DNA from 2 places in the Catenibacterium mitsuokai genome. Region 1 is predicted to be linked to the other one. Evidence: predicted binding sites of a transcription regulator. Region 1 holds the regulator's gene; the other holds the start of a gene.

Region 1 (4,439 bases):
TAATATTACTTCCTTTAAGAAAAAAGACCACATATGTGGTCTTTTAGAATTTCAAGTTACGTGGTGTACGTGGGAATGGTTCTACATCTCTGATGTTAGCCATACCAGTTAAATACATTAAGAAACGGTCAAAACCTAAACCGAATCCAGCATGCTTACATCCACCAAAGCGGCGTAAATCCATATACCACTGTAGTGTTTCTTTATTCATGCCCTTTTCATCCATTAGCTTTTCTAGAACATCATAACGTTCTTCTCTCTGTGAACCACCAACTAATTCACCGATGCCTGGTACTAATAAGTCACATGCTGCAACTGTCTTGTTGTCATCATTTAAACGCATATAGAATGCTTTGATTTCTTTTGGATAATCTGTTAAGAATACAGGACCACCTACAACTTCTTCACAGATATAACGTTCATGTTCAGCATTTAAATCAATACCCCATTCAACCTTGTTATCAAACTTCACATCAGCCTTTAATAAATGATCAATAGCTTCTGTATAGGTCATACGTGCAAAGTGAGAATCTCTAACCTTTGTGATACGGTTGATACAGTCATGGTCAACCATCTGTTCAAAGAATTTCATTTCTTCTGGAGCATTATCTAAGCAGTACTGAATACAGTATTTAACCATTTCTTCAATTAAACACATATCATCTTCAAGGTCCGCAAATGCGATTTCTGGTTCTACCATCCAGAATTCACTCGCATGTCTTGATGTATTTGAGTTTTCAGCTCTGAATGCTGGTCCGAAAGTATAAACATCTCTAAATGCCATAGCGAATGCTTCTACATGTAACTGTCCAGTTACTGTTAAGTAGGCTTCTTTTTCAAAGAAATCCTTAGAGAAATCAGTATCATCAATAGTTGTTACTCTAAACATTTCTCCAGCACCTTCACCATCGTTAGATGTGATGATTGGTGTATGTACATAGACGAATCCCTGATCCTGGAAGAATTCATGAATAGCCATAGATAATACAGATCTTAATCTGAAGATGGCGTAGAATGAATTTGCTCTTGGTCTTAAATGAGGGATTTCTCTCATAAATTCAAAAGAGTGTCTCTTCTTCTGTAATGGGTAATCACTATCACAGTCACCTTCAAGAATGATTTCAGTGGCTTCTACTTCAAATGGCTGCTTTGCATCAGGTGTTAATTTTAACTTACCTAGTACATGAATAGCTGAACCAGTTGCGATATGTGAAACTTCATCGAAGTTCTTTAATTTTTCTTCTAAATAAACAACCTGACAATTTCTAAAATAAGAACCATCATTTAATGCGATGAATCCTAGTTTACCACTATCTCTATTTGTTCTTACCCATCCTTCTAATTCAACATACTCTACGTTATCTGTTTCTACAGCGTTATCTGCACGACAGATTTCATAAAGTTCTCTTACTGTCATAAATTCAAACATCCTTCTTACTCCTTTGTATTTGATTTCATCTTTAATTCTAATTCTTGTATTGCGACAACAACATCCACATTCTGTACCTCTACTCCCTGAGGCACAATAAAATGAGAGTGGGTGAAGTCTACAATGCCTTTAATCCCTAATGCAACTAAGCGATCCACCATTTCCTGAACATTATCAGAAATCGCAAGAATCGCAATCTTACAGTCCTTAGGGAATGTTTTTTCCAAATCATCACTCTTATGAATCTTGACACCAAAACGTTCACCTTCAATATTAGCATCCTTATCATAAGCACAGACAATCTGTCCAACTGTATATTTCCAGCGGTTATATTTCAAAATAGCTGATCCCAAGTTGCCTACACCAATCAAAATAATTGGTTCATCAAGTCCTAAACCTAAGAAGTCACTGAGTGTTTCAATCATCTCTTTTGTATCATAACCATAACCTCGTTTGCCAAGTGTATTCTTCTGAGGCAAAAAGCCAAAGTCACGACGGATAGTCGTATCCTGGATATGAGTAACTTCCGCAAGTTCACTCGATAAGAAGTTCTCTTTACCTTCATGTCCCATAACTCTTAAAGCCTTCAAATAAACAGGAAAACGTGTCATCGTCGCACGTGAAATTTTCTGTTTCTTTTCACTACTCATAGTTGTCTCCTACACTTTCTGCCTCTAAGTCATAATCTGGCTTAACAGATAAGTCCAAAGGGGCAAACATATTGTATTTATACATGATACTTGCAGCAGATGCAATCATTGCGGCATTATCTGTACAATACTTCAATGGTGGAAAAATAACAGGAATATCACTTGTACTCATTTTTTCTCTGAGACCTTTGTTTGCACTCACACCACCTGCTACAATAATCTGCTTTACACCAAGATCATGAGCAGCAGCTAGGGCTTTAGAAGCAATCGTATCCATAGCCACATCCTGGAATGAACATGCTAAGTCATTGCCATTGATTTCTTCTCCTCTTTGGTCTGCATTATGCTTTAAGTTGATGACAGCGCTCTTTAAGCCACTGAAGCTGAAGTTATAGCTTCCATCATCAAGTGGTTTTGGAAGTGTATAGCTATGAGTTCCCTCATGCGCCATTTTGTCTAAAACAGGTCCTCCAGGATATGGAAGATGTAGAACACGTCCTACCTTGTCATAGGCTTCACCAATTGCATCATCAAATGTTGTGCCGATGACCTCAAAAGAGAATTCCTTTTTCATATAAACAAGTTCTGTATGTCCTCCTGAAACAACAAGAGCCATTGCAGGATATTCAATATCATTCACTAGTTCATTAGCATAAATATGCCCCGCAATATGATGTACACCAATAAGTGGCTTGTTTAAATAAATAGCCAATGTTTTGGCTTCCTGCATACCAACATGTAAAGAACCTACAAGTCCTGGTCCTTTTGTGACTGCAATTGCATCAATCTCCTCTAAAGAGATTTCTGCCTGTTTTAATGCTTCCTTTAAAACAGTGCTGACACATTCAACATGTTTACGGCTGGCAATTTCAGGAACAACCCCACCATATTGTTTATGGATATCAATCTGTGATGCAACAACATGACTTAATAACTCTTTTCCATCCTTTAGGATTGCAACACTCATTTCATCACAGCTTGATTCAATAGCTAGAATAACAGCCATTATTTTTCCTCCTTTCTTACCATGAGATAAGCATCCTCATGGTCTGCATAATAATCTTTACGTATAGCACATATCTCATAGCCATACTTCTTATATAAACAAATCGCACGTTCATTCGATACACGCACTTCTAAACTATAATTAATACACCCCTTATTATGTCCTTCTTTTAATCCATAATCCATCAATACCTTAGAAAAGCCTTTTCCTTGATAATTTGGATCAATACCAATTGTAGTCAGTTCACAGTTTTCATAAGCATACCAGAATCCTGCATAACCAACAATTTTGTCATCTACAAGAACATAGTAATGAGCATAATCATTTGTTTTTAGTTCATGAAGAAAATCTTCTTTAGACCATGCAGGGCTAAATAATAACCCTTCTAGTCTTTCAATCTCATCAAGATCTTCTTCCTGCATTTCTCTTAATAACATGCTTTCTTAGCCTCAACATCTTTAATATAAGTTGGCACTAATAAATCAACATTCTCAATTGGATCAGCCATCTGTCCTAATGCATAGATATTAGCACAAAGATCACATTCTTTTTCATCTAACCCTAGACAGCCTATTTCACCTACAAGTTCAAAGTCTCCATATTCAGCACGTAACTGGGCAAAGTCTTCTAAAGCCACGACCTGTTCCTTAATTAAAGGAAGACCATTTTCATAAACACCAACAAAGACCTTATGTCCTCTTGCATCAATAACACTTAATGCTTGACTCATACCAGCATAAGCAGCTAAAGAACTGACTGATTTAATTCTCACATCAGACACTGCAGCAAGTGTCTTTGCGATAGTCATTGCGACTCTGACACCTGTATAAGAGCCAGGTCCGGATGTAATAATCATCTCATTCACATCCTTTAATGCAATATGATGACGATCAAGTACTTCCTTTAATGTAGGAATTGCTTTTTCTGATTGTCTTCTAGAACCTTTTTCCTGGAAGGCTTCTAGACACATATTATCCTGAAATAAGCCTACAGCTAAATAACTATTTGATGTATCCATCACTAAACTAATCATGTGTAACCTCCCTCACATAGTTCTCATATTTTTCACCAATAGGATGAAGCTTTAAAGAACGTGTTTCATCTTCATTCTTTATTATTTCAATTTCTAATCTTTCTTCTGGAATAATGTCTTCAATAAACTGTGGCCATTCAATCACACATAAGCCATCATCTTCAAACATCTCTTCAAATCCCAAATCATCATCTGCCCCTTCTAGGCGATATGCATCAAAATGATAAAGGGTCATACGTCCAGAATAAACCTTCACAATAGTAAAAGTAGGAGAATTGATAATTTTCTTGATTTCAAGTCCCTGCCCTATTCCTTTTGTGA
Region 2 (4,439 bases), 800 kb from region 1:
ATATATGGATAAATGAACAGATAGAGAATAATGCGGTCGCAATATATAGAATAAGAACACTCTTAGTTTGACCTAGTTCTAGAGAGAACATCAATTTATGATGTAAATGTCCTTTATCTGCTTCATCAAAGCGCTGATGATGTACTTTACGTCTAATAATCGCAATGAGCGTATCCATAATAGGTACTGCGAGTACGACAATAGGTGCCCCTAAAGTAAAGAATGTAGAGGTCTTAAATCCAAATCCTAATAAAGAAATCACAGATAACATGAAGCCAATAAATAAAGCCCCACAGTCACCCATAAATATTTTTGCGGGATGGAAATTAAATACTAAAAAGCCTCCAATGGATCCTGCAAGTAAGAGTGTTAATGAAGTGATATCTGTACGTCCATAATGGATAGAGATGAGTCCTGTAGTGATCAACACAATCATGGATATACCACCACATAAACCATCTAATCCATCAATAAGGTTTACTGCATTGGTAATACCTACAATCCATCCTAGAGTGACTATTAAGGCAATAGAATAAGAAAGAATAGTAGGAATATAAGGAATAGTAAATCCTTTTAAAGATATACCACCATAAAATATGACTATAAGTGCTGCAGCGACCTGTCCAAGAACCTTCATCTTTGGAGGAAGGTCATGAATATCATCATATAAGCCAAACAAGAAAACAATCAAACCACCTATTAATATAGAGTTGATCTGATTATCTGTTTTAAGGAATACCATTGCCCCTATAAGGAATGCCACATAGATGGCATATCCACCTGTACGAGGAATAATACCGTGATGTACAGTTCTATTATTAGTATGGGCTATTATACCCATTTCTTTTGTGATTTTACCGATAAAAGGGGTTAGGATGACCGATATAATGAATGTCACACAGAATGCTAATATATTATTGAGTGTCATAGGTACCTCCATATTATGTTCATTATATATCAAATAGAAAGTATGTGCAAAATAATGAAATCTAACGCAATTCAAATCAATTACTGTATAATATAGAGAGAACATATTTATACTGCATAAAATACATATTGTTTTTATTGGTATAAATGATATAATACTATCGGAAAATAAAAATAGGAGGATTTATTATGCATCGCTTAGGAATTTCAGTTTATCCTGAAAAATCAACTCAGAAAGAAGTTTATGATTACTTAGAACTTGCTGCTAAGTATGGCTTCTCAAGAATCTTTACTTGTTTATTATCAGTGAATGATCCGAAAGAAAAGATCATGAAGGACTTTGGAGAATTCATGGATAAGGCACATTCTTTAGGTTATGTAGTTGCAGTAGACACTAACCCAGAAGTATTTAAACATTTAGGAGCTACTTATAGTGATTTAAAACCATTCCATGATATGGGTGTAGATATCATCCGTTTAGATGGTTCATTTGGTACTACAGGAGATATCCAGGTTACTAGAAACCCTTATAATATTCAGATTGAATTCAACGGTTCTATGGACCAGGGTGTTGAATTATTATTAGAACAGGGTGGAAACAAGGATCAGGTTATTATCTGTCATAACTTCTTCCCAGAAAGATATTCTGGTTTAGACTGGAACTATTTCGTTAACTTCAATGCTTATTGGAAATCATTAAATCTTCATACAGCTGCATTCGTATCAAGTAACCAGCCACATACACATGGTCCTTGGAATGTATTCTGTGGATTACCAACAGTAGAAATCTTAAGAGGTCTTCCAATTGACTTACAGGCTCGTTTAATGCTTGCAACTGGAGACGTTGATGATATTATTATTGGTAATGCTTATGCTTCAGAAGAAGAGTTAAAAGCTTTATCAGAAGTTGATTACCAGAACATCTGCTTCAAGATTGATGAAGTAGAAGGTTTATCAGATGTAGAAAAGGAAATCATTTATGATTACTATCCACATTGGGACCGTTATGATCATTCTTCATTCTTCTTACGTTCATCTGGAAGCAGAGTAAAGTATAAGAATGAAAGTATCCCACATCGTGAAACAGAACAGAAGATGTTCCATCGTGGTGATGTATTAATCGTTAATGATAATTTAGCTCATTATCGTGGTGAATTAGAAATCGCATTAAGAGATATTCCAAATGATGGTGAAAGAAACCTTTGTGGTCATGTAAAAGAAGAAGAAATGATGTTCTTAGACATGATTGAACCAGGTCACTATTTCAAGATTATTAAATAATAGTTAAGGCTATATGCATGATGCATATAGCCTTTTTTTGCGTGAAAATAATTCATAATTATCTTCTTGGATTAAAATTATGTTGAATATATCGGTATAAAATGCGTGTGTGAAAATTCACGGGCAAGGTTATAAATCATAACCTATGGAGCCCCGTCCCTAACAGAAGCCAAAGTATTGTGAAATCGCTTTCTCACGAGTAGTATGTAGGTAACAAAAGAAACGGAGGAAAAGATATGTTACAAAAAATCCAGCGTTTCGGTGGTGCAATGTTCACACCAGTTATGTTATTTGCCTTTGCGGGGGTAACAATTGGAATCGGTACATTGTTTACTACTGAAGCCATCATGGGAGGTCTGGCTGATCCAAGTTCATTGTGGTATCAGATTTGGAACGTTATTCTTCAGGGAGGATGGACAGTATTCAATCAGTTACCATTACTCTTTGTAGTTGGCTTACCAATCGGACTTGCCAAAAAACAGCAGGCTAGATGCTGTATGGAAGCTCTAGTACTTTACTTAACATTCCAGTACTTCCTAAATACTATCTTAAGTCAGTGGGGACCAGCGTTTGGTGTAAACTTCGCTGCCAAGATTGGTGGTACAAGTGGTCTTACAACAATCGCTAGTATCAAGACTTTAGATATGGGGATGATTGGAGCGTTGTTAATCTCATGTATCGTTGTTTATTTACACAATAAGTTCTTCGATACTAAACTACCTGAATGGTTAGGAACATTCAGTGGTTCATCATTTGTTGTTATTGTTGGGTTCTTTGCTTTATTACCAGTTGCATTCCTATCTGCTTGGTTATGGCCAATGATTCAGAATGGTATGCGTGCATTCCAGGTATTCGTTATTAGCGCAGGATCAATTGGGGTATGGATCTTCATCTTTATGGAACGTGTGCTTATTCCATTTGGATTACATCACTTACTATACTTCCCATTCTTCTATGATTCAGCAATCGTCAATGGTGGTGTTCTCTCAGCATGGGCAAAGCTATTGCCTCACATGGCAGCATCAACTGCTTCATTAAAATCAATGGCACCTTGGGCATGGCCAACTCTTACAGGTTTATCTAAGATCTTTGGTTGTCCAGGTATCGCTCTTGCATTCTATGCAACAGCGAAGAAAGAAAAGAAAACAAAGATTGCCGGTTTATTAATTCCAATTACTTTAACTGCAATCTTCTGTGGTATTACAGAACCAATTGAATTTACATTCTTATTCGTTGCACCAGTACTATTTGTTGTACATGCAGTACTTGCTGCAACACTCGCTACTACAGCTTATGCATTAGGTGTAGTTGGGGTATTATCTGGTGGCTTAATTGAAATGTCAGCACTTAACTATATTCCATTAATGGCTGCACATTGGCCAACATACTTAACATTATTAATCGTTGGTCTTGCATTTACAGGTATTTACTTCGTTGTATTTAGATTCTTAATATTAAAATTTGACTTTAAAACTCCAGGCCGTGAAGATGATGAAGAAATCACATTCCACAGCAAGAAAGAGTTTAGAGAAAAACAGTCTGGTGGACAGACTACTAATAGTGCAGAAAAGCCAAGTTTAGCTGCTGCAATATTAGAAGGATTAGGTGGCAAGGATAATGTCATTGATGTGACTAACTGTGCTACACGTTTAAGAGTAAATGTTAAAGATGAAACTTTAGTTCAATCTGATGCATACTTTAAGTCTGTTGGTGCTCATGGCTTAAAGGCAACTAAAAAGAATATCCAGGTTATTGTTGGATTATCAGTACCAAGTGTAAGAGAAGAATTTGAGTCATTACTATAAACAAGAGAGAGGAGGTTGAATACAATGACAAGAAAATTAGATAGATATTACATGATTGTCAAAGTATTCTTAATGATCACACCATTTATTGCATATTTGTATCTATCACTTTCTGCAGGAATGGGGTCGCTTGCTTTACCGGAACTATTAAGCAGGGAACCTAAGGCTGCACTAATCTTCTTAATCGCAATGGTTAATCCATATATTGCATATCTATTAAACATTGCCCAGAAGAAACTAAAAGAAGGGGATATGGCATATGTGTGTATGAACTTTGTGTTATTGATGTTGGCACAGGCACTTACCTTAAATAGTCTTTATTTCATGATTGTTGGTTACCTGTTCTATGTGACTGTGAAAACATACAATATCAAGGTCATTCAAACACTCAAGGAATTCACTGTAAAACACTTTTTCTATAGTGGT

Evidence for each region. Region 1 encodes Rex, which represses fermentation and respiration genes when NADH is low (regulators of the CRP and FNR family bind a similar motif). Its sites were predicted from a motif close to GTGAANNNNTTCAC; they were not measured.
Region 2: a site for Rex is predicted at 2,316-2,329, ahead of NQ499_RS00275 (alpha-glucoside-specific PTS transporter subunit IIBC). Genes of this name have one in related genera too.

The regions. Positions count from the first base shown of each region.
Region 1 is NZ_CP102271.1:848,905-853,343, reverse strand. It holds gene NQ499_RS04295 (metallophosphoesterase family protein) at 1-1, opposite strand, end outside; gene asnS (asparagine--tRNA ligase) at 44-1,429, opposite strand; gene NQ499_RS04285 (redox-sensing transcriptional repressor Rex) at 1,435-2,079, opposite strand; gene tsaD (tRNA (adenosine(37)-N6)-threonylcarbamoyltransferase complex transferase subunit TsaD) at 2,072-3,085, opposite strand; gene rimI (ribosomal protein S18-alanine N-acetyltransferase) at 3,085-3,522, opposite strand; gene tsaB (tRNA (adenosine(37)-N6)-threonylcarbamoyltransferase complex dimerization subunit type 1 TsaB) at 3,513-4,118, opposite strand; gene tsaE (tRNA (adenosine(37)-N6)-threonylcarbamoyltransferase complex ATPase subunit type 1 TsaE) at 4,111-4,439, opposite strand, start outside.
Region 2 is NZ_CP102271.1:51,865-56,303, forward strand. It holds gene NQ499_RS00265 (MraY family glycosyltransferase) at 1-928, opposite strand, end outside; gene NQ499_RS00270 (DUF871 domain-containing protein) at 1,117-2,208, shown strand; gene NQ499_RS00275 (alpha-glucoside-specific PTS transporter subunit IIBC) at 2,445-4,013, shown strand; gene NQ499_RS00280 (hypothetical protein) at 4,038-4,439, shown strand, end outside.